DNA from 3 places in the Bradyrhizobium guangzhouense genome. Region 2 is predicted to be linked to each of the others. Evidence: predicted binding sites of a transcription regulator. Region 2 holds the regulator's gene; each other region holds the start of a gene.
The links. The regulator LexA, encoded in region 2, represses DNA repair genes until DNA is damaged. The targets are predictions, from matches to a motif close to TGTTCNNNNTGTGTTCNG.
Positions count from the first base shown of each region.

Region 1: the regulator LexA is predicted to act here: its motif matches at 4,441-4,458, upstream of recA (recombinase RecA).
Region 3: the regulator LexA is predicted to act here: its motif matches at 2,956-2,973, upstream of XH91_RS26375 (PA0069 family radical SAM protein).

Region 1 is NZ_CP030053.1:2,642,570-2,649,759, forward strand. It holds gene XH91_RS12620 (hypothetical protein) at 32-286, shown strand; gene XH91_RS12625 (hypothetical protein) at 316-504, opposite strand; gene XH91_RS12630 (hypothetical protein) at 971-1,231, shown strand; gene XH91_RS12635 (hypothetical protein) at 2,076-2,255, shown strand; gene XH91_RS12640 (IS1595 family transposase) at 2,564-3,442, shown strand; gene XH91_RS12645 (hypothetical protein) at 3,497-4,330, opposite strand; gene recA (recombinase RecA) at 4,551-5,639, shown strand; gene XH91_RS12655 (hypothetical protein) at 5,737-6,717, shown strand; gene XH91_RS12665 (hypothetical protein) at 6,999-7,190, shown strand, end outside.
Region 2 is NZ_CP030053.1:3,459,637-3,466,826, forward strand. It holds gene XH91_RS16715 (nuclear transport factor 2 family protein) at 1-367, shown strand, start outside; gene XH91_RS16720 (DUF2171 domain-containing protein) at 456-689, shown strand; gene XH91_RS16725 (ComEC/Rec2 family competence protein) at 790-3,072, shown strand; gene XH91_RS38840 (hypothetical protein) at 3,161-3,595, opposite strand; gene XH91_RS16735 (hypothetical protein) at 3,787-3,990, opposite strand; gene lexA (transcriptional repressor LexA) at 4,177-4,878, opposite strand; gene XH91_RS16745 (molybdopterin molybdotransferase MoeA) at 5,055-6,266, opposite strand; gene XH91_RS16750 (hypothetical protein) at 6,444-6,659, opposite strand; gene XH91_RS16755 (HAD-IA family hydrolase) at 6,802-7,190, opposite strand, start outside.
Region 3 is NZ_CP030053.1:5,507,092-5,514,281, reverse strand. It holds gene XH91_RS26385 (acetate/propionate family kinase) at 1-400, opposite strand, end outside; gene XH91_RS26380 (phosphoketolase family protein) at 397-2,784, opposite strand; gene XH91_RS26375 (PA0069 family radical SAM protein) at 2,995-4,158, shown strand; gene XH91_RS26370 (VOC family protein) at 4,183-4,638, shown strand; gene rnhB (ribonuclease HII) at 4,711-5,496, shown strand; gene XH91_RS26360 (glycosyltransferase family 39 protein) at 5,596-7,104, shown strand.

The DNA of each region.
Region 1 (7,190 bases), 820 kb from region 2:
CCTTCGCAGTGTTGCGTTGAGGAGGCAGGACATGGCGGACCGCCCGCGGGACCTCGCCGAGCGGATGGCGCGCCGGCGCAAAGCGGTCGCTGGATCGGGCGACCCGGCTGGCGACGGCTATCTGCGCGAGAGCTTCACCCTGCCGCGTGCGGCGGCGCGGGCAAGGGCGCAGGCCTTTTTCGCGCGGTATCCGAAGGCGGGCTATATGAGCGAGGTCGAGACCTGGCGCGAATTGCCTGATGGCGACATCGAATTCACCATGCGGCGGTTGCCCAGCGCGGACTAGTCGTTCCGGTTCCAGCCGATCCGGCCGGTTCAGGCGGTCTTGCGCCCGATGGCCTTCAATTCCCGGTCGATGCGCAGCTGCACCCGACGGATCGCCAGGAGGTCTATCTTCGTCTCGGTCTTGCCTGTCTTGGTCGCGTCGCCGATCCGGAACTGCCATTGCCAGATGCCCGGGATCGCGGTCTTTGCAACCGTGAACTCAACGCCCCTGTGATTCATGGTCAACCTCCACGATTCACCTATCCATGATCGCTAACATGTTGGGCGTGATAATATTCCGTCGACAAGCGAAATTTGCCGTTAAGTCGAGGAAAATTCACGAAAATCCCGAAAGCGCGCGCAGTTCGAAGCATGCGAAATCAGATTCCGAAAGCCGGGATCGATGATCGCGTTGCAGGCGTCCGGATCCGCCGTCTCGTTAGGCCCAGGAACTCTGTTCATGGCAGGAGAACGACGGAGGAGGGCGGCTGAATCGGCGGCAGAGGCGCCGTTCGCCACGGGCGAGCCAATGCGGCAGTGCAACCGGCGTGGCCGGCGTTGCCGGAACTTCTTGTGCACATCGGGTAGGCGAAGGAGCACTCGCAACGAATGCGCCCATGCCTTGCTTTTCCACTTTTGCGTGCGGTGCAATTGTGATCTTCTCAGTCCAGACGACAGGGACTCGCGTGTCGTGCAAGGGGACGACGTGAACTGGCTCAGACATCTCGCGCAGCGTTGGGGGGCACGACATCTCCCCTTGGTCTGTCCGCAATGCCAGCAGCCGGCGTCGTCGCATGTGTACAAGCGAGGGCGCTTCAAGCTCGGTGACGAGAGCCTCGTCTGCGAGCAGTGCGGCGAGGCCAGCGTGGTCACCTTCTGGCGTTTCGAAGGCCTGGCAAGCCATGACGATCGCACCTCCTTCATGGACAGGCGCGGCTGGCAAACGCATCGCGCGGACGTCGCCTGACGCGCACGCGACATGCGCGTCCATACAAAAAAAGCCCGCCAGGGGAGAGCCGGGCGGGCAGAAGGTTATTGGAGGCTGAGGTGCTGGGCTGCAACACCATAGCCAAATGACCGTAGCCCGCTCAGCTTACGACAGCCTGACAGAACGGGTCGGATGGGGATCCCCGAGCACGGTCGAATTCCTCGCGCCGAACTCCAGTTGAACTCCAGCCGAACTCCAGCCGAACTCGATGAGTCGGCAACGCAACGTGTCCGCCAAGAAGCCGAAGACCCCGCTCGGGCGGAGCGGGGTCGACTGGGTATGGAGGCCCGGTGTTGGTCCACCGGACAAACCGACGCTAGAGCATTCGGCTTGCAGATGCCTGACGTGAGGCTTGCGCGAGGCTTGCGATCGGATTCGTGCGTCCCAATTCAGACATCTCCGCGCACAACTTCAGACACAACACTTGGCGACACTCTCCGCGCACGGCGAAGCCATGGGGGATACGTGGCGCGCCGATAGCGGGGTGGCATCATGGACAAGGTTGAGCGGTCATTCGCCGCCGCGACGGCGGCTGGCTTCGTGGTGTTGGTGATCGGGATCGTGCTGCTGGCGCTGATGTAGCCGCAGCCCGGCCGGCACGCGCCGGCGAGAACTTGCGAAAACAACCCCATGCACAGTAGGCCGCGATCTGTTTCGCCTGGCCTTTTCCCTCGTGCACCCTGACCTCGTCCAAGGGCACCTGTAGATCGGCGGCGCGTTCCTCGGCGGGACGGACCAGTCTCACATTTTGCGGAAGCCAGGGGCGCGCCCTGCTTTCATGTTATGGTCCCGCGCCGCATCGGAGATGGCCAGGGAGATGGTCATGGGCTTCTGGCTTTTCGTCGTCATCTCGGTTGGATCGATCCCGCTCGCCGGCGCGATGGCGCGCGAGCGCAACAGGTCGTCCCGAAGGTGGTTTTGGATTGCCGCCCTCGTCGGCCCTCTGGCGCCCTTGCTGCTGCTGATTCTCGGGGATGCGAAGCGCCCGGCCGCTGCGAATTAGGAGGCTTTTCAGGGCGCAACGAAGTGCAGGACGACGGCCGCCGCGATGCAGAAGCCAATGGAGACGGCTGCTCCATAGCGATGATATGGCCAGGCCCCGCCCGCGACCAACACGAGCCCGGCAGAGGCGGCTAGCTTCAGCGCGTTCATGACCATGTGCCCAGTCTGGGTCGCGCCTCGCCTTGGGAACACTCACAAATTCGAACCCGGGGACTTCCGGAGGTCAAAATCCCCCCAAATCGGATATATACCCTCTAGACATGTAGAACAAACCCTGATATAGAATGGGCATTCTCCGAGGAATGCGCCATGGCCCAGAAGCCCTCAAAGATACGTGAGTTCCAGAAGCGGTTTCCCGATGAGGATAGCTGCCTAACTCACCTGATGCGCACGCGGTTCGGCGAGCGGTTCACCTGCTTCAAGTGCCAGAAAGAGGCGACCTACTACCGCGTGAAGGCGCGTCGGTCATTCGAGTGCGAGCATTGCGGCTATCAGGTCTATCCGACCGCTGGCACCCCGTTCGAGAAGACCCGTACCAGCCTGCGGGACTGGTTTTATGTCATGTTCCTGTTCTGCGAGACGCGGAACGGTGTGGCGGCCAAGGAGGTGCAGCGCCAGCTAGGCGTGACTTACAAGACGGCATGGCGCATGTGCCATCTGATCCGCCTGTACATGGGCTACGTCGATGGCGACTTCCCAATGGGCGGCCCCGGCAAGACAGTTGAGATCGACGAAACGTTCATCGGCGGCCACGACAAGATCGGCGAGGACGACAAGGCGATTGTCATGGGCGTCATTGAACGGGGCGGGGACGTTGTTACCCGCGTCGTGCAGGCCCGCACCAAGGCTCACATTCTGCCGCACGTCGTGCGGTTCGTGAAAGAGGGATCGCGCGTCCACACGGACGAAGCATCGAACTTCAAGCTGCTCACTGAGAAGTACGGCTATGACCACGAAAGCGTGGATCACTCTGCCAAGGAATACGTGCGCGGCGACGTGCACACCAACTCAATCGAGTCTTTCTGGTCGCAGGTGAAGCGCGGGATCAACGGGACTTACGTTTGGGTTTCGAAGAAGCACTTGCAGCTTTACCTTCGCGAGTTCGAGTATCGCCATAACTTGCGCCGTCAGCCTGCCTTGATGTTCGAGCTTCTTTTGCAGGCTTTTCCTCGGGTACGGGTTGAGTGACCATTGCCTGCAAAAGCTGATCAAACCTTTTTCGGGCGGAGTGCTTGTGGTCCGTCATCCGTGCAGCTCCCTTCTAGATTTCTCGACCAAATCCTGTCTTTGCGATACCCATTTCAGTAGTTCGTCCCGAGCTTTACCAAATGAATTTGCCGAAGCCACTACCATTTGGCGCAACTCGCTATTGGCAGCGGGGACGGTGTCGTTGAGTTTCATCCAGACTGATATGTTGTTGCGGTACGCATCTGCGGCAATCATGAAATTAATGAGCGGTTCTTTTGGAAATAAGATGCGATTGATCTCCACTCGATAATCTCTCTCCTGTCCCAGCAAATCATCATAGAGAGAGGTCTCCATTGCTTTTGACGCGGCCCTAATCCCATCCAATTTGTCCAGATATCCCTTCGCCTCTCCGACTGGGCGCGCTAAAAATCTGTCAAGCAGGACTTGGTTGGCAGGTATGAATATTCCCTGGTCCGTCTTGTTCATCTGTTCCGAGATGCGATCTAATCGGTTCGACAGATTCTCTTTGTACTGTGTCGATCGAAAGATGCTCTGATCTGCCACTATTGGGGGCTTTGGAACTTCCGCTGGTGCGCTCCTGAGGGACCTCGCCGCCGCCAATTCCTCCCTCGTCGATTTAAGTTCGCTGTTCACATGATCGAAGGCGAGAAAGGACCCTAACGCGAGCCCAAATATGGCGAGCCGTTTGAAGAGCCTATGTCGCTTTTCTGGGGGCCAGAATTGATCAATCCGTTCAATTGTTTCCGGGTGCCAGAAGTTCTTGCTTAGAAGCTGATCTATAAGAAATGGCACGGTCGTTACCCACCATAGCCAGTAGGTAATGACAGCCCAACCGAACTCCCATAGCCGCGCCAGATAATCGCCCATTCGCACGTCTCCCGCCGCGCTAGACCGACTCTAGCGCTAGTGGCAGAAGCCCTCCATGTACACGATTCAGCGTACATGTTCAAAGGGTATATATCTGCCCCAAATCTGCAAAGAACATATTGCGAACAGAGAACAGATGGTGTACATTGCGGATATCGACGACCCGCCGCGCCAATCGTTTGTCCCGCACCCGAATCCTCGCCATAAGGAGCACGACCCAATGTCCACCACTGCCCTGCGTATCGTCGAAGGATCTTCCATGGACAAGAGTAAAGCTCTGGCTGCCGCGCTCTCCCAGATCGAGCGCCAGTTCGGCAAGGGCTCGGTGATGAAGCTCGGCAAGAACGACCGTTCGATGGACATCGAGGCGGTGTCGTCAGGCTCGCTCGGGCTCGATATCGCGCTTGGCATCGGCGGCCTGCCCAAGGGCCGCATCGTCGAGATCTACGGGCCGGAATCCTCGGGCAAGACCACGCTGGCGCTGCACACGGTGGCGGAAGCCCAGAAGAAGGGCGGCATCTGCGCCTTCATCGACGCCGAGCACGCGCTCGACCCGGTCTATGCCCGCAAGCTCGGGGTCAATATCGACGAACTCTTGATCTCCCAGCCCGATACCGGCGAGCAGGCGCTGGAAATCTGCGACACGCTGGTGCGTTCGGGTGCGGTGGACGTGCTGGTGGTCGATTCGGTTGCGGCGCTGGTGCCGAAGGCCGAGCTCGAAGGCGAGATGGGCGATGCGCTGCCGGGCCTGCAGGCCCGCCTGATGAGCCAGGCGCTGCGCAAGCTGACGGCCTCGATCAACAAGTCCAACACCATGGTGATCTTCATCAACCAGATCCGCATGAAGATCGGTGTGATGTACGGTTCGCCCGAGACCACGACCGGCGGCAACGCGCTGAAGTTCTACGCCTCGGTCCGCCTCGACATCCGCCGCATCGGCGCGATCAAGGAGCGCGACGAAGTGGTCGGCAACACCACGCGTGTGAAGGTGGTGAAGAACAAGCTGGCGCCGCCCTTCAAGCAGGTCGAGTTCGACATCATGTACGGCGAGGGCGTCTCCAAGATGGGCGAAATCCTCGATCTCGGCGTCAAGGCCGGCATCGTCGAGAAATCGGGCGCCTGGTTCTCCTATGACAGCCAGCGCCTCGGCCAGGGCCGCGAGAACTCGAAAGCGTTCCTGAAGTCCAACCCCGACATCACCGCCAAGATCGAGACCGCGATCCGCCAGAACTCCGGCCTGATTTCCGAGCAGATCCTGGCCGGCACGCCCGAGAGCGACGCCGACGGCGAAGAGCCCGCGGACGAGTAAGCCTTCGAGTAACAGTTCGCGAGGAGCGGGCGCTGAGGACGTTGAGTTGCCGACGTCGTCAGCGTCCGTTTTCGTTTTGCGTTGGAGTGGGGGCGTGATGAGGCGTCTGATCTTGACCGGCTGGGGCGGCGGCAGCGAGCTTGCGCGATCGGGTTTGGCTGAGATCGTCATTCCCTTCCATTTTCAATTTGCGTGGGGGCCGCTTCCGCCGGCGGAAAAACTCTCGGCATATTTAGCGGCCTACACGACGGATCTAGGACCGGCCGAGCACTGGTCGGATTGGGTCCGCTGGCCACGGGGCGCCAAGGGGCGCAAATCGTCACTGGCCGAATTTTGCGAGCCGTATGACAAGGTCGAGCTCTGGTTCGCCGCGACTGTTCGAGACCAATTGCAACTCGTCTGGTTGCTCGATCACCTGAGCAACTATCCAGCGCTGGCGCAGAAGCTCGGGCTGCGATTGCTGGATTCCGATCTGATGTTCAGTCCCGACTATGATTTCGCTAAGGGGGAACGCCATATTCCCGTCGGACGAGTTGGCGCGAAGGAATTCGAGATTGCAAAATTGGCGTGGTCGGCCTACCGCGCGCCGACCCCGGAGGCCTGCATCGATCTGCTTCACCGCGATCTGAGTGCCTTGCTGATGCTGCGGCCGGCCTTGCTCGAGCTACTGGCAGAACTCCCGTCTCCATTGACAGGGCTCGGTGCGACCGAGACGCGATTTCTGGAGATGCTTGACTGGTATGTGAACACGAATGCGCTGTTCCATTTGCGCTCGCTACGGGGCACTTACGTGTGGGGTGAGGTCGAACTGGGATATTTGCTCGAAGGCCTCGCCCTCGGTCCCAAGCCAGCTGTGGCCGGGCTGGGCGAAGAATTGCGCACCATCGACCTTGGCGATCTCAGAGGCCGGCACGAGGTTTATCTCCGCAGCCGGCTGTCGTTGACCGAGTTCGGCAAGGCCGTCCTGGCTCATCAGGAGGATTTCAGTCGCCACAATCCGATTGATCGTTGGTGGGGCGGCACGCACCTGACCAACGAGCGGCTGTGGCGCTACGGCACTGTCTTGACGAAGCCCTGAGGCCACGAGCATGACACGGCTCATTGTTACGACAGACTCGTCGATCGCCGGCGCCATTCAAGGAGCGGGCCTCGCCGATCTGGAGGAGGGGCGGTCTTGGCGGGAGAAAAGGACTTCCTTCCTCCGATACAACCCGATCAAGCGCTGGTGGGGCGGTGCGCTTCTCACCAACGAACGTCTCTGGCGGTGGGATGCCCGAGGGCGGTCGTTGATCGCACCTGCCTGACAAAGCCGCTATCTGGTCATGACGCTTCGGTATCCAATTCGGTTGAGAGGACGGCGTGTCACATTTGATCCTGACAACAGACGATCACGCTGCACATTGTTTGCGCCCGACATGTTTGGCAAATGAAGTCGTCGGCTTCGATCTTCGCTTCGTCACGGGACAATTGCCGACAGAGGCCGAGCTTGCCGTCTTGCTGGAGCCGCGCTCGTCCAAGCATGACCGCGAGGGCAAGCACTGGCTCGATCAT
Region 2 (7,190 bases):
CATCGTTTCCGCCATCATCGCGAGATGGTGCGCCGGCTTTGCCACGCTCGATGCGGCTGCGCTGTCGTCGCTGTATTCGAAGAACGCGTTCTTCTTCGGCTCCAACCCAAAACTCTATCGGGGCAGGGACGGCGTCGCCGATTACTTCAACGGCCTGCCGCGCTGGCGCAGGCCCAGCGCGACGTTCTCCGAGGTGCGGGCGGCGCAAGCAGGGCCTGATATGATCAACATGGGTGCGTCAATCACGTTCGACCTCGCCGGCGAACGGGAGGATCTGATCGTCAAGATGAGCTGGGTCATCATTCGCGAGGATGGCGACTGGAAGATCGTCAATCACCATGCCTCGGCGAAGGCGCCGTTGATCTGACCGGCGCGTCGTCACACGGCATCGTCATTGCGACGAGAGCAACGAACGCGCTCCCTGCGCGTTGTGTGGGTCCAACGAGGATCCCACCATGCAGAACATCGCAGAGCATATGGAAGTCATCGGCGCCGACGGCGTTCATGTCGGTACGGTCGACAAGGTCGAGGGTAACCGTATCAAGCTGACCAGGAAGGACAGCGGTGAGGGCAGTCACAAGGGCCACCACCATTTCATCGACAAGGGCCTCGTCGCCGGTGTCGAGGGCAACAAGGTCCGCCTGTCGGCCAAGGCGGACGTCGCCGTGACGATGGAAGAGGAAAAGTAGGGGCGCGGCCTCTTCGTTCCCGATCCGTACCGCTATTCGGTGGGCTGCACGTTCCGGTAGCCTCCGGCCCCGTCTAATATCGCAGGGGTTGCCTTAGGGAATGGCGGAGCCGGACCGGCCGCAGCGTTTGTCGCAAGGCATTGCCGGGACTTGGCCGACAGGCCGGGCCCGATCGGCCGGCGGGTTCGTGCCGGCTGGGTTTGGCGTCTGGCCCGCGATCGGCGGCACGCTGCGCGAATGGGCCAAGGCCGAGGCTGGCGCGGGCCGGCTGTTTCCCTGGGTGCCCGTTGCCTTCGGCTGCGGCATCGCGCTCTATTTTGCCGCCGATCACGAGCCGGTGCTGTGGGTCACGGTTGCGACAGCGACCGCGCTCATGCTCGGCGCGGTCCTGTTGCGGCGAAGCCCTTGGTTTGCGCCCGCGATCATGATCGCGGCGGTCGCGGCCGGTTTTGCCGCAGCGACGTGGAAGACGGCACGCATCGCGCATACAGTGCTCGCAAAGCCGCTTTATTCGGTGTCGCTGTCGGGCTTCGTCGAGACCCGCGACATCCGCGAGCGCACCGACCGTTTCGTGCTGCGCGTCGCCGCGATGGAGGCGCAGCGTAGCGACGTGAAGCTCGAGCGCGTCCGCCTCTCCGTGCGCAAGGGGACTGCGCCCGATGTCGGCAGCTTCGTGCAGTTGAAGGCGCGGCTGATGCCGCCGCTGTCGCCGCTGCGGCCCGGCAGCTACGATTTCTCGCGCGACATGTTCTTCCAAGGCATCGGTGCCTCGGGTTTTGCGATGGGGGCGATCACGATCGTGACGCCGCCGGTGTCAGGCGGATTGCAGCTACGCTATGCCGCGATCATGCAAGGCCTGCGCGATGCCATCGACGCGCGCATCCGCGCCACGCTCGACGGCGACAACCGCGCCATCGCGACCGCGCTGCTCACCGGGCGCCGCGACGCGATCACCACGCCCGTCAACGACGCGATGTTCATCTCGGGGCTTGGTCACGTCCTCTCGATTTCGGGCTATCACATGGCCGTCGTCGCGGGGGTCGTCTTCTTCGCGGTCCGCGCGCTGCTCGCGCTCGTCCCGGGACTGGCGGTGGGCTTTCCCATCAAGAAATGGTCTGCCGCCGCCGCACTGACCGCTTCGGCGTTCTATCTGTTGCTCTCCGGTGCCGAAGTCGCGACGCAGAGATCGTTCTTCATGACCGCGGTGGTGCTGATCGCTGTCATCGTCGATCGGCGCGCGATCACATTCCGCACCCTGGCCGTGGCGGCACTTATCGTGCTCGCGTTCGCGCCGGAAGCGCTGGTGCATCCGAGCTTCCAAATGTCGTTCGCGGCAACGCTCGGGCTCGTCGCCATGGTGCAGATCGGCATGCCGAGCCTGTTGGCCTCGCCCGATCATTCGGCGACCGCGCGCATCGCGCTGTGGGGCGGCCGCGAGATCGCGATGTTGTTCATGGCCTCGATGATCGCGGGATTTGCGACCACTCCTTACTCCGCCTTCCATTTCCACCGCGTCACACCCTATGGCGTGCTCGCCAATCTCGGCGCGATGCCGGTGGTCTCGGCGCTGGTGATGCCGGCCGGGCTGCTCGGATTGCTCGCGGCTCCCTTCGGGCTGGACGGCGTGTTCTGGTGGTTGATGGGGATCGGCATCGACTGGATGATTTTGGTCACGCGCTGGGTGGCCGCATTGCCCGGTGCGATCGGTCACGTCTGCGCCTTCGGCACAGCGCCGCTGATCGCTGCGAGCCTCGGCCTGATCCTGATGGGCCTGCTGCGCACGCCGCTGCGCTGGTCGGGAGCGGTCGTGCTCGTGGCTGCGACCATCTGGGGTCTTTCTATCAGGCAACCCGACATCCTGATCGCGGGTGACGGCCAGAACGTCGCGGTGCGAGGCAGGGACGGGCAGCTGCATCTGATCAGGACGAAGAAGGACAATTTCCTGCTGAAGGAGTGGCTTGCGGCGGACGCCGATCCGCGCGATGCGGCGAGCACTTCGCTCGGCGACGGCGTGTCGTGCGACGATGCCGGCTGCGTGACGCCGCTTGCCGACGGCCGCATGGTCGCGCTGGCGCAGCGCATCGACGCGCTGGCCGATGATTGCAGTCGCGCGGCCCTGGTGGTGACGGCAAGGCCTGCGCCGCCGGATTGTGGTGCGATGCTGGTCGACCGGCCGCGTCTGGTGAGCCAGGGCGCGCTGGCGCTGACACGCCGCGGCGATGGGTTTGCGGTTCAGTCGGTGAGGGCACGGGGCGCAAACCGCCCCTGGTCGCCGGCGGCGGCCGGCGATGGAGATTTTGAACGGACCCTCGTGCCACGGTCGGCGACTCCGCGCGCGAAGGACGCAACACCGTCCGAGGCCGACCTTCAGGCCGAGGACTAAGGCCTGATCCGCAAAAGTGTGTAGCGGTTTCCCGGCGCGACAAACGCGAAAACGCGCTTACGCGGAGGTCATGCCCAAGGATGACGGCTCAGCCGATCGGAAGGCGCGGGGGCGTCGGACTGATGTCGGCAGTCACTTGCGGCTTGTGCTCGCGCTCACCGAGCGGCTGGGCCACCGGCAGTTGCAGCACGGTCGCGCGCTGGCCTTCGACGAGCTGGGTCACCAGGACGTATTTGCCATCCGGGAATTCGATCGCGTCGTGATGACGATCGGGAATGTGCGGATCGACCTTGCCGAACTTGCCGACGCGCGAATTGATGGTGCGCGTCCAGATCCAGCGGTTGTCGTAGCGGACGTTGTCGGCGAAGGCGAGCTCCGTCCCCGGCAGCAGGCAGACCGCGACCGACATGTCGGCTTCGGAGGCGAAGCCGCGCGTCGAGGTGCCGCGGAACGTTGTCGTGACGATCGTCTCGCCGACTTCTGCGGGACGCGTCGCGACGGCATGCAGGCTATAGTCACACATCGGGTGCTCCTCATCAGCGATAGAGCACCCACGCCTCTTCTGAGGCGCAGGCCTCTATCAGAGTGGAAGCCTGCGATCATATGCGATGTTGGGGGCAAATCTGCGGCTTGAGTCTGCAGGCTGCCATCACAATATCTTTTTCAGGCACGCGAGGAACAAAGCCTGCTCCCGTGCATTCGCGAGCCTCTCCGTTAGCGGCCGGCAGGTGCCGACCAGCCCGAATATGGCCAGGCTGGCTGCGCCGGCTGCTCGACGGCGTTGCGGGCATTGCGGAGTTGCCCGCTCGTCGCCTGGGGCGCCTTGCGAATGTGATGCTGCGGCTGCGCAGCGAAGGCTTGCGACGGTGACGTTGCGATCAGTGCCATCGTGGCGGTGATCAAAAAGAACTTGCGCATGGCGGTCTCCTCGGTCTCGCAAAGGCGCAACGAAGCGATGCGTGCTTCGTTGTGGCGTGCCGGGGATGTAGCGCGGGAGAGGGGGCCGGATAATCTGTGCAGAACCAGAAAGACTATCCAGCCGGAGCGGACAACCGCCCGCTCCAATCATGAAGGCACGCTCGCCAGCGGCGGCGCGCGACGGGTTCAGTATTTCCGGTACAGCCCGATCAGCTTGCCCTGGATCTTGACCCGGTTGGGCGGCAGGATCCGGACCTCGTAGGCGGCGTTTGCCGGCTCGAGCGCAATCGAGGCGCCACGGCGGCGGAAGCGTTTGAGCGTTGCTTCCTCGTCGTCGATCAACGCCACCACGATATCGCCGGTGTCGCAGCTCTCGTTGCGCTGGATCAGCGCCATGTCGCCGTCGAGAATCCCGGCATCGACCATGGAATCGCCGCGCACTTCGAGCGCGTAGTGCTCGCCCGCGCCGAGCATGTCGGGCGGGACGCTGATGGTGTGGCTGCGGGTCTGCAAGGCCTCGATCGGCGTACCGGCCGCGATCCGGCCCATCACGGGAACCGCGACGGGGCGCTCGCCTTCGTCAGCGGGCGGGCTCGACGTCGTCCGCACCTTGCCGAGATTGCCCTCGATGACGCTCGGCGTGAAGCCGCGGCGGCTGCCGGCAGCCGCCTGGAGTTCGGGCAGCTTGATCACTTCGATGGCGCGGGCGCGGTTGGGCAGGCGGCGGATGAAGCCACGTTCCTCGAGCGCGGTGATCAGGCGATGGATGCCCGACTTGGAGCGCAGGTCGAGCGCGTCCTTCATCTCGTCGAAGGAGGGCGGCACGCCGCTTTCCTTCAATCGCTCGCTGATGAACCGCAGGAGCTCGTATTGTTTGCGCGTTAACATCTCGACCAAAATCCCCCTGACGATGTCGTTCGATTCCGAGACGCTGAATTCAGCAATAAGCCGCTACATGCTCGAAACAAATCATGAACGGACACTATATGTTCGATACATGTTCCGCAACTGCTTAATTTACCGTGAACGCGACAAAGTTCGCGGAACGGTTGCGAACGGTGCGCTCACTCGGGCAATCGCAGCACCTCGCATGGCGTGCCGGCTTCGGCTTTCGGCGCGAACGGCGGACGCACGAGAAGTGCCTGTGCCGCAGCGAGATTCGCAAGCAGCGAGGAATCCTGGTGATTGACGGGAAGAGCTAGAAGCGTGCCGTCATCGCGCGTCTGCAGACGCGCACGCAGATAATCCTCGCGCTGGTCGTTGGCGCCGACGTCGCGGCCGAGCACAGCGCGTTCGCGGCGATGATGAATCACCTGACGGCCCGACAGTGCGCGAATCAGCGGCACCAGAAACAGGAAGCCGCAGACGTAGGATGACACGGGATTGCCGGGCAGGCCGATCACGCGCATTGGCCCGAGTTGCCCGTTCATCATCGGCTTGCCCGGTCGCATCGCGATCTTCCAGAACGCCATCGAGATGCCCTCGTCGGTCAGCGCCCGCTGCACCAGGTCGTGGTCACCGACAGAGGCGCCGCCGGTCGTGATCAGGATGTCGGCGCCGGATTCCCGCGCGCGGCGAATGCCTGATGTGGTGGCGGCAAGCGTGTCGGCGGCAACCCCGAGATCGATGGTGTCGGCCCCCTCGCTGCGGGCGAGGGCGTGCAGGGCGTAGCCGTTGGAATAGACGATCTGGCCGTGGCCGGGCGTCGAGCCGGGCATCACCAACTCGTCGCCGGTTGCGAGAATCGCGACCTTCGGGCGGCGGCGGACGGCAAGCTGCGGGTGGTTCATGCCGGCAGCGAGCGCAAGGTCGCGCTCGGTCAGGCGCATCCCCTTGTGCAGGAGCACCTCACCCTCGCGGAAATCGATCCCGGCGGGGCGGATGTGCCGCCCGGTGACGGCGGCTTCCTTGATCGTGATGTGCTTGCCGTCCGCGACGGTGTCTTCCTGGATCACCACCGCATCCGCGCCGGCGGGCACGACCCCGCCGGTGAAGATCCGCACGGCTTGGCCAGCGCCGACTGTTCCCGCAAATGGGCGGCCGGCTGCGACCTCGCCGATGACGGTGAGCTGCGCACCGACCTTCGCCGCATCGGCCGCGCGGACGGCATAGCCATCCATCGCCGACATGTCCTGCGGCGGCTGCGTCCGCCGCGCGGCAACGTCGCGCGCGAGCACGCGATGGAAGGCCTGATCCAGCGCGATCATTTCCTCAGCCAAAGGCTCTACACCGGCGAGCACGGCGGCAAGCGCATCGGAAACCGGCATGAGGGCCACGGTGAACTCCCGCAACAAGATCGAAGGACTCGGTCGGCAAGGTTCTAGCCGAGCGGAGAGGCCGAGGCAAAAGGGGTTATATCGCCGCGAAGCTTACGCTTGGGGCAGGGCTTGAGTCGCGACATGATCCGGAGGGCGAGGCAAACCGGTATGAGGAGCGGCAGCCTGCGCGCGGCACTACGACCGCGTTATGGGATTTCCCCTTGCCGCCTCTCCATCTTCGGCGACGTCAGGCGCCTTGGGCCCTTGATCCTTGTCCGGCAACGGATCGGCCTGGGCCTTCAGGTCGGCCGCCTTGCTCATCAGCTTGGCGGAAAGCTCGGAGTCCGAGGTGGTCTTGGCGAATTTGACGAGCAGCGAGGCCTGCTTGGTGAGGTAGGTTTTGCCCAACACGATGATAAGTCCATGTAGAATTCCCAACGGACTGATGAGTCCGGAAGCGGGCATTCGTTCCCGGAACTCTGTATAAAAATGCACAGAGCGACTTGGTTCCATGCCCGCGCGCGAAATAGTTCCGGGTCGCGGCGTCTCGCGGTCAGATCCCCAGAGCTTTCAGCGCATTCCCGACATCGGTCGGCGAGGTCACATGGACCGCGGTCAGGCCGCGGGCGCGCGCGCCTTCGATGTTCTCTGCGAGGTCGTCGAAGAACACGATCCGGCTGGCCGGCACGCCCATCGCGGCGACGACATGGTCGAACGCTTCAGCATCCGGTTTGCGCAGCCCGATGCTGGAGGACAGGTACAGCTCGCGGAAATGGCCGAGCAGGTCGGCATATTGCTTCGAGAAATAGTCTACATGCGGGCGGTTGGTGTTGGAGAAGGCATAGACCGGCATCTGTTTTGCCGCGCGGGGCAGGAGCTCCGTGATATCAGGCATTTCGCCGGCGAAGATCGCGTTCCACCCCTCCAGGAACTGGTCATCCG
Region 3 (7,190 bases), 2.0 Mb from region 2:
GGTGCACGGGTGCGAGACATCGCGGCTGATGCAGCGGCGCCAGCGGCGTCAGTGCCGCCAGCTTCGCGTAGACCTCTTCGGTCAGTTCGACCGGGCCTGAATAGTCGGGACCACCATGAACGATGCGGTGGCCGACGGCGCGCAGGCGATGATCGCCAAAACGGTCCTCGACGAAAGCGAGCACGTCTGCGAACAGATGGCCGCCGTCCGCGTCCGACGCCTCCCGCTGTGTCTCGAACATCGTCTCGCCCGATGGACTCCTGGCCACCAGGCGCGGTTTCGTCTCGTGCTCGTCGAGCAGGCCCTTGCAGAGCAGGTCAGGTTCGGTGCCTGAGGTCTCGAACAGGCCGAACTTGATGCTCGAGGAGCCTGCATTGAGGACAAGGACCGACGCGGTCATGCCGCCTTGCCCGGCCAGACCCAGTCGCGGATCACGGGCATGTCCTCGCCGTGCTCACGCACGTAACGCGAATGCTCGATCAGCGCGTCGCGGAACTGCTGCTTCACTTGCGCGGCCCTGGTGGCAAGACCGGGCACGCGTTCGATCGCCTCGATGGCGAGGTGGTAGCGGTCGAGCTCGTTGAGCACGACCATGTCGAACGGCGTCGTCGTGGTGCCTTCCTCGGCAAAGCCGCGCACGTGCAGGCCGGCATGGTTGGTGCGGTTATAGGTGAGGCGGTGGATGAGGTAGGGATAGCCGTGATAGGCGAAGATCACCGGCTTGTCTGCCGTGAACAGACTGTCGAAGTCGCGGTCGGACAAGCCATGCGGATGCTGCTCCCTGGGTTGCAGCGTCATGAGGTCGACGACGTTGACGACACGGATCTTGAGATCCGGCAGCGCTTTGCGGAGGAGATCGACGGCCGCGAGCGTCTCCAGCGTCGGCACATCGCCGGCGCAGGCCATCACCACGTCCGGCTCGCCGTCGTCGTCCTCGGTGCCGGCCCAGGTCCAGATGCCGATGCCGGCATCGCAATGCGTCGCGGCCTCCTGCATCGACAGCCATTGCGGCGCCGGCTGCTTGCCGGCGACGATGACATTGATGCGGTTATAGGTGCGCAGGCAATGATCGGCGATCCACAACAGCGTGTTGGCGTCAGGCGGGAAGTAGATGCGGACGATGTCGGCCTTCTTGTTGGCGACGAGATCGACGAAGCCCGGGTCCTGATGGCTGAAGCCGTTATGGTCCTGGCGCCAGACATGCGAGGTCAGAAGATAGTTCAGCGAGGCGATCGGTCGCCGCCATGGCAGGTGCCGCGTCACCTTCAGCCATTTGGCGTGCTGGTTGAACATGGAATCCACGATATGGATGAACGCCTCATAGCACGAGAAGAAACCGTGCCGTCCGGTCAGCAGATAGCCCTCGAGCCAGCCCTGGCAGAGATGTTCGCTCAGCACCTCCATCACGCGGCCATCTTGGGCCAGATGCACGTCATAAGGCTCGATCGGCTCCATCCAGACGCGTTCGGTCGCATCGAATACGGCATCGAGCCGGTTTGACGCAGTCTCGTCAGGACCCACGATACGGAAGTTGCGCTCCCCGGCGTTGAGGCGGATCACATCCCGCAGGAACTTGCCGAGCTCGCGCGTGGCTTCCCCCGTCGCGCCGCCGGGCTGCGGCACCTCGACGGCAAAACTGCGGAAGTCGGGCAGCTTCAATTCCTTCTTCAAGAGGCCGCCATTGGCGTGCGGGTTGGCGCCCATGCGCCTGTCACCTTCGGGCGCGAGGGCCTGAAGCTCGGGAATGAGTGCGCCGCTGGCATCGAACAGCTTGTCCGGCTCGTAGCTGCGCATCCAGTCCTCGAGAATCTTCAAGTGAGCCGGGTTCTCGCGGCAGTTCGCGACGGGCACCTGATGCGCGCGCCAAAAACCCTCGACCTTCTTGCCGTCGACCTCCTTCGGGCCGGTCCAGCCCTTCGGGCTGCGCAACACGATCATCGGCCAGCGCGGCCGCTCGATCGTGCTGCGTCCGTCGCGGGCGTGCTGCTGGATCGAGTGGATGCTCGCGATCGCGACGTCGAGCGCATCAGCCATCGCCCGATGCATCAATTTTGGATCGTCGCCTTCGACGAACAGCGGCTCGTGGCCGAAGCCGCGGAACAGATCGCGGATCTCGCTATCAGGCATCCGGCCGAGCACGGTCGGGTTGGCGATCTTGTAGCCGTTGAGATGCAGGATCGGCAGCACCGCGCCGTCATGCGCGGGATTGAGGAACTTGTTCGAATGCCAGGATGCGGCCAGCGGGCCGGTCTCGGCCTCACCGTCGCCGACGACACAGGCGACGATCAGATCGGGGTTGTCGAAGGCCGCGCCATAGGCGTGCACCAGCGCGTAACCGAGCTCGCCGCCTTCGTGGATCGAGCCCGGCGTCTCCGGCGCTGCGTGGCTCGGGATGCCGCCTGGGAATGAGAACTGCCTGAACAGCTTGCGCAATCCGTCCGCATCGCGCGGGATGTTCGGATAGATATCGCTGTAGCTGCCTTCGAGATAAGTGTTCGCGACCATGCCGGGGCCGCCGTGACCGGGACCGCAGACATAAAGCACGCTCAGGTCCAGCGCGCGGATCAGGCGGTTGAGGTGCGCGTAGATGAAATTCAGCCCGGGCGTCGTCCCCCAATGGCCGAGCAGACGCGGCTTGATGTGCTCGGGCCGCAAGGGCTCGCGCAGCAGTGGGTTGTCCAGCAGGTAGATTTGCCCGACGGAGAGATAGTTCGCAGCGCGCCAGTAGCGATCGAGGAGATCGAGGTCGCTGCTTGCAGCGGCCGATTGTTGTTGAGATGTCATATTCATGCCGACCTTCACCGGGAATCGTCACCAACCGGGTTCCGGCGCGATCGATCCATCCGCGGCATCAAACGGGATCGAGATGACACGCTGTTGCGTGAGGTCAAAAATCGGCGCGCGAAGTTTAGGCAGGTCTACTGTGCATGGGGTTGTTTTCGCGTTTTCGATTCTTGTTCTTGATTTGTTCCTTTTGCGTGTTATCTTGATTGCATGAGTCCAGCTTCTTCTTCTGCTCTCAAGCACCCGCCGGTCACGGCGCCCTCCGAGCCGGCGGGTGCGCCTTCTGACTTTCCCGAGTTGGCTGTCGCCATCGACCGCCAGCGCCGGCGAGGGCGGGGTGCCCAGTCCAACGCCAGTGGGCGCTTTGAGGCCGAGGCGCGTGTCGCCTTCGACGATGGCTGGCAGAGCCTGGACGACCTGCCCCCGTTCAAGACCAGTGTCGGGGTCGACACCTCGCGCAAGGTGATCACCCGCAACGACTCCCCCGACATCGGCTTCGACCGCTCGATCAATCCCTATCGCGGCTGCGAGCACGGCTGCGTCTATTGCTTCGCGCGGCCGACGCATGCCTATCTCGGCCTGTCGCCGGGGCTCGACTTCGAGTCGAAGCTGTTCGCCAAGCCCGAAGCGCCAGTTCTGCTCGAGAAGGAGCTCGCCGCCTCAGGTTACGAGCCGCGGATGATCGCGATCGGCACCAACACCGATCCCTATCAGCCGATCGAGCGCGAGCGCAAAATCATGCGCGGCATTCTCGAGGTGCTGGAGCGCACCGGCCACCCCGTCGGCATCGTCACCAAATCCGCGCTGGTCGTGCGCGACATCGACATTCTCGCCCGCATGGCCAAGCGCAACCTCGCCAAGGTCGCGATCTCGGTGACCTCGCTCGACCCGAAGCTCGCGCGGACCATGGAGCCGCGCGCCGCGACGCCGCCGAAACGGCTGGAGGCGCTGAAGCAGCTGTCCGAGGCCGGCATTCCCACGACCGTGATGGTCGCGCCTGTCATCCCCGCGCTGAACGATTCCGAGATCGAGCGCATCCTCGATGCCGCCGCCCATGCCGGTGTCAAGGAAGCCTCCTACGTGCTGCTGCGGCTGCCGCTGGAGGTGCGCGATCTCTTCCGCGAATGGCTGATGGCGAATTATCCGGACCGCTATCGCCACGTCTTCACCCTGATCCGCGACATGCGCGGTGGCCGCGATTACGATTCGAAATGGGGCGAGCGCATGAAGGGCACCGGCCCGATGGCCTGGACCATCGGCCGCCGCTTCGAGATCGCCTGCGACCGGCTCGGGCTGAACAAGCGCCGCTCGAAGCTGACGACGGATCATTTTGCCAGGCCGAAGCAGAACGGCGAGCAGCTCAGCCTGTTCTGAGGCGCGGAGCGGACGAGGTATGTGATGAGTAAGGAACTGCCGGCCCCGATCCCGCGGCTGACCGTGATCACGCTCGGCGTGCGCGACATCCGTGCCAGCATCGCCTTTTATGATTCGCTCGGCTTTTCGCGCCGGCTGAAGGTAACAGGCGAAGCAGTTGCATTCTTCGACACCGGCGGCCCGGTGCTCGGCCTGTTTCCCTGGGACCAGCTCGCCGATGACGCCAGGCTGCCGGACCAGCCGAGACCAACGACCTTCCGCGGCGTCACGCTCGCCTGGAACTGCGCTTCGCGCGAGGAGGTCGATACCGTGCTGGCGTTCGCGCTGCAAAAGGGAGCCACGTTGCTGAAGGCCGCGCATGAGACCGATTACGGCGGTTATTCCGGCTATTTTGCCGATCCCGACGGCCATCCCTGGGAGGTCGCCGTCGCGCCCGGCGTCGAGGTCGGCGACGACCGGCGGGTGCATCTGGCCGAATAAGGCTGCCTGAATAACGGGAATTGCGTCGGGTTCCCGGTTGCGCCGGCGAGCCGGCTTGCGCACGATCCGGCCATGATTCGGGACAAGTCCACCAAAAGGCCAGCCAAAGACGCACCGGAGAAGGCTGCCGAGAAGAAGGCTGCGCCGGCCAAGGCGAGCTTCCGCCGCGAGCGCGCGCTGATCAAGCGCGGCATCTGGCCGGTCGCGGGCTGCGACGAGGCCGGCCGCGGGCCGCTGGCCGGCCCCGTGGTCGCGGCCGCGGTGATTCTCGATCCTGACCGCATCCCGCGCGGCATCGACGATTCCAAGCGCCTGACGGCGGAAGAGCGCGAAAAGCTGTTCGACAGGATCTGTGCCACCGCGCAGGTCTCGGTCGCCGTCGCCTCGCCCGCGCGGATTGACCGCGACAACATCCTGCGCGCCTCGCTGTGGGCGCTGAAGCGCGCGGTGGTCGCGTTGCCCGAGCAGCCGAAGCTCGTCTTCGTCGACGGCCGTGATCGCCTCGACACGGCCTGCGATTGCGAGGCCGTGATCGGCGGCGACGGCATCGTGCTCTCGATCGCGGCCGCCTCGATCGTCGCCAAGGTGACGCGCGACCGGCTGATGTGTGCGCTGGCGCAGGATTGCCCGGGCTATGGTTTCGAACAGCACAAGGGCTATGCCGTGCCCGACCATCTCGACGCGCTCGACCGGCTCGGCCCGACCGTCCACCACCGCAGCTTCTTCGCCCCCGTCGCCGCCGCCCGCGCCAAGCACATGCCCTGGACCGTCGAGCCGGTGCAGGATCTGTTCTCCATCACCGAGGTCGAGGTGCAGGTGGAGACCGCAGTTGAAATCGATGCTTCAGCGGGCCTCTAGAGCAGACCGCCGTTGCCACGGCGCGTGGCGCCCTTTATCAAAACAGCTGTGAGCGAATAGGGCCGGCTGGACGGGTTGGCTGCATCTTGCGGGCGTTGCATGCGGTTTACCTCCCTGGTCATCGAGCTCATTCGCGCCCGGCCGCGGTTGATCGTCTGGATTGCCGTGCTGCTGCAGGCTGCGATGTGGCTGCTGGTGGCGTTGCTGTTCTACCGCAGCCCACCCGGCAGCCTTGCGACCCTGCTGGCCTTTGGCCGCGAATATCAGGTCGGCACGGATCTCGGCCCGCCGCTATCGATCTGGCTGGCGGATATCGCCTATCGCGTGGCAGGCGGCCATGTATTCGGCGTCTACGTCCTTGCCGAGCTCTGCGAGATCGCGACTTTCATCACCCTCTATCATCTGTCGCGGGCCGTGATTGGCTCACAGCAGGCGGTGCTCGCTGCGCTCCTGACCATGACGGTGCTGGCCTTCTCGTCGTCCGCGCTCGACTTTGGCCCCCTTGTCCTTGCCCGGCCGATCTGGGCGCTGTTGCTGCTGCATTCCTGGCAGATCATCGGCCAACGCCGAGGCAACGCCTGGTTCGCCTGGTCGATCGAGGCGGGCCTTCTGCTCCTGACCACACCGGCTGCGATCTACCTGCTTGCGCTGCTCGTCATCTTCGCGCTCTCGACGGCGGGCGGCAGGCGCACGTTGCGTGCGCTCGATCCGCTGTTCGCGCTCGTCGTCGTCGCCGTGCTGGCGCTGCCCTATGCGGTCTGGCTGATGCGCGCCCAAACTCTCGTGCTGCCGGCCATGCCGCAAATAGCCGACCTCGGTGCCCGTGCGATCCACGCCGCCTGGCTGCTCGGTGGGCTCGTGTTCGGCGCGATCGCGGTCCCGGTGCTGAGCTTCCTCAACACGCCCCTGTTTGCCGGCAAGAGTGAGGAGGCGCCGATCATCTACCGGCCGCCGGTCGAGCCGCTCGCTCGCAACTTCGTCTATTTCTTCGCACTCGCGCCGGCGCTCGGTGCAGTCCTGATCTCCGGTCTGTTCGGGCTCGAGACCGTCGTCGGCGGCGCCGGCGTCGTGCTGGTCATGTCAGGCCTCGCCATGGTCGTCGCGGCCGGCGATCTGATCGCGATGCGCCGCGCGCGGATGTTGCGCACGGTGTGGGCGGCCGCCGTCGTCGCCCCCGCCGCCGGCGTCGTGCTGGCCGTGCTGTTTCTGCCCTGGACCGGCACCGGCGAGATCGCGACCTCGATGCCGGCGCACGCGATCTCGGATTTCTTCGACGACAGCTTTGCCCGCCGCACCAATCATCGCCTGCGCGCGGTCGCCGGCGAGACGCAGCTTGCAAGCCTGATCACGCTGCATTCCGGCCGGCCGCACCTGTTCATCGATGCCGATCCGGCGCGCACACCGTGGATGTCACAGACGAAATTCAGCGAGAGCGGCGGCGTCGTGGTCTGGCGCGCGTCTGACACCGCTGGTACTCCGCCTCCTGACATCCTCGCGCGCTTCCCCGGCATCGTGCCGGAAGTGCCGCGGGCCTTCGAATGGTTGATCAATGGCCGTCAGGGATTGCTGCGTATCGGCTGGGCGATTGTACGGCCGAAGGGGGGCTGACGCTAGCTCTCTCCATCGTCATTGCGAGGAGCCCTTGCGACGAAGCAATCCAGGCTGTCCCAATGGAGAGATTCTGGATTGCTTCG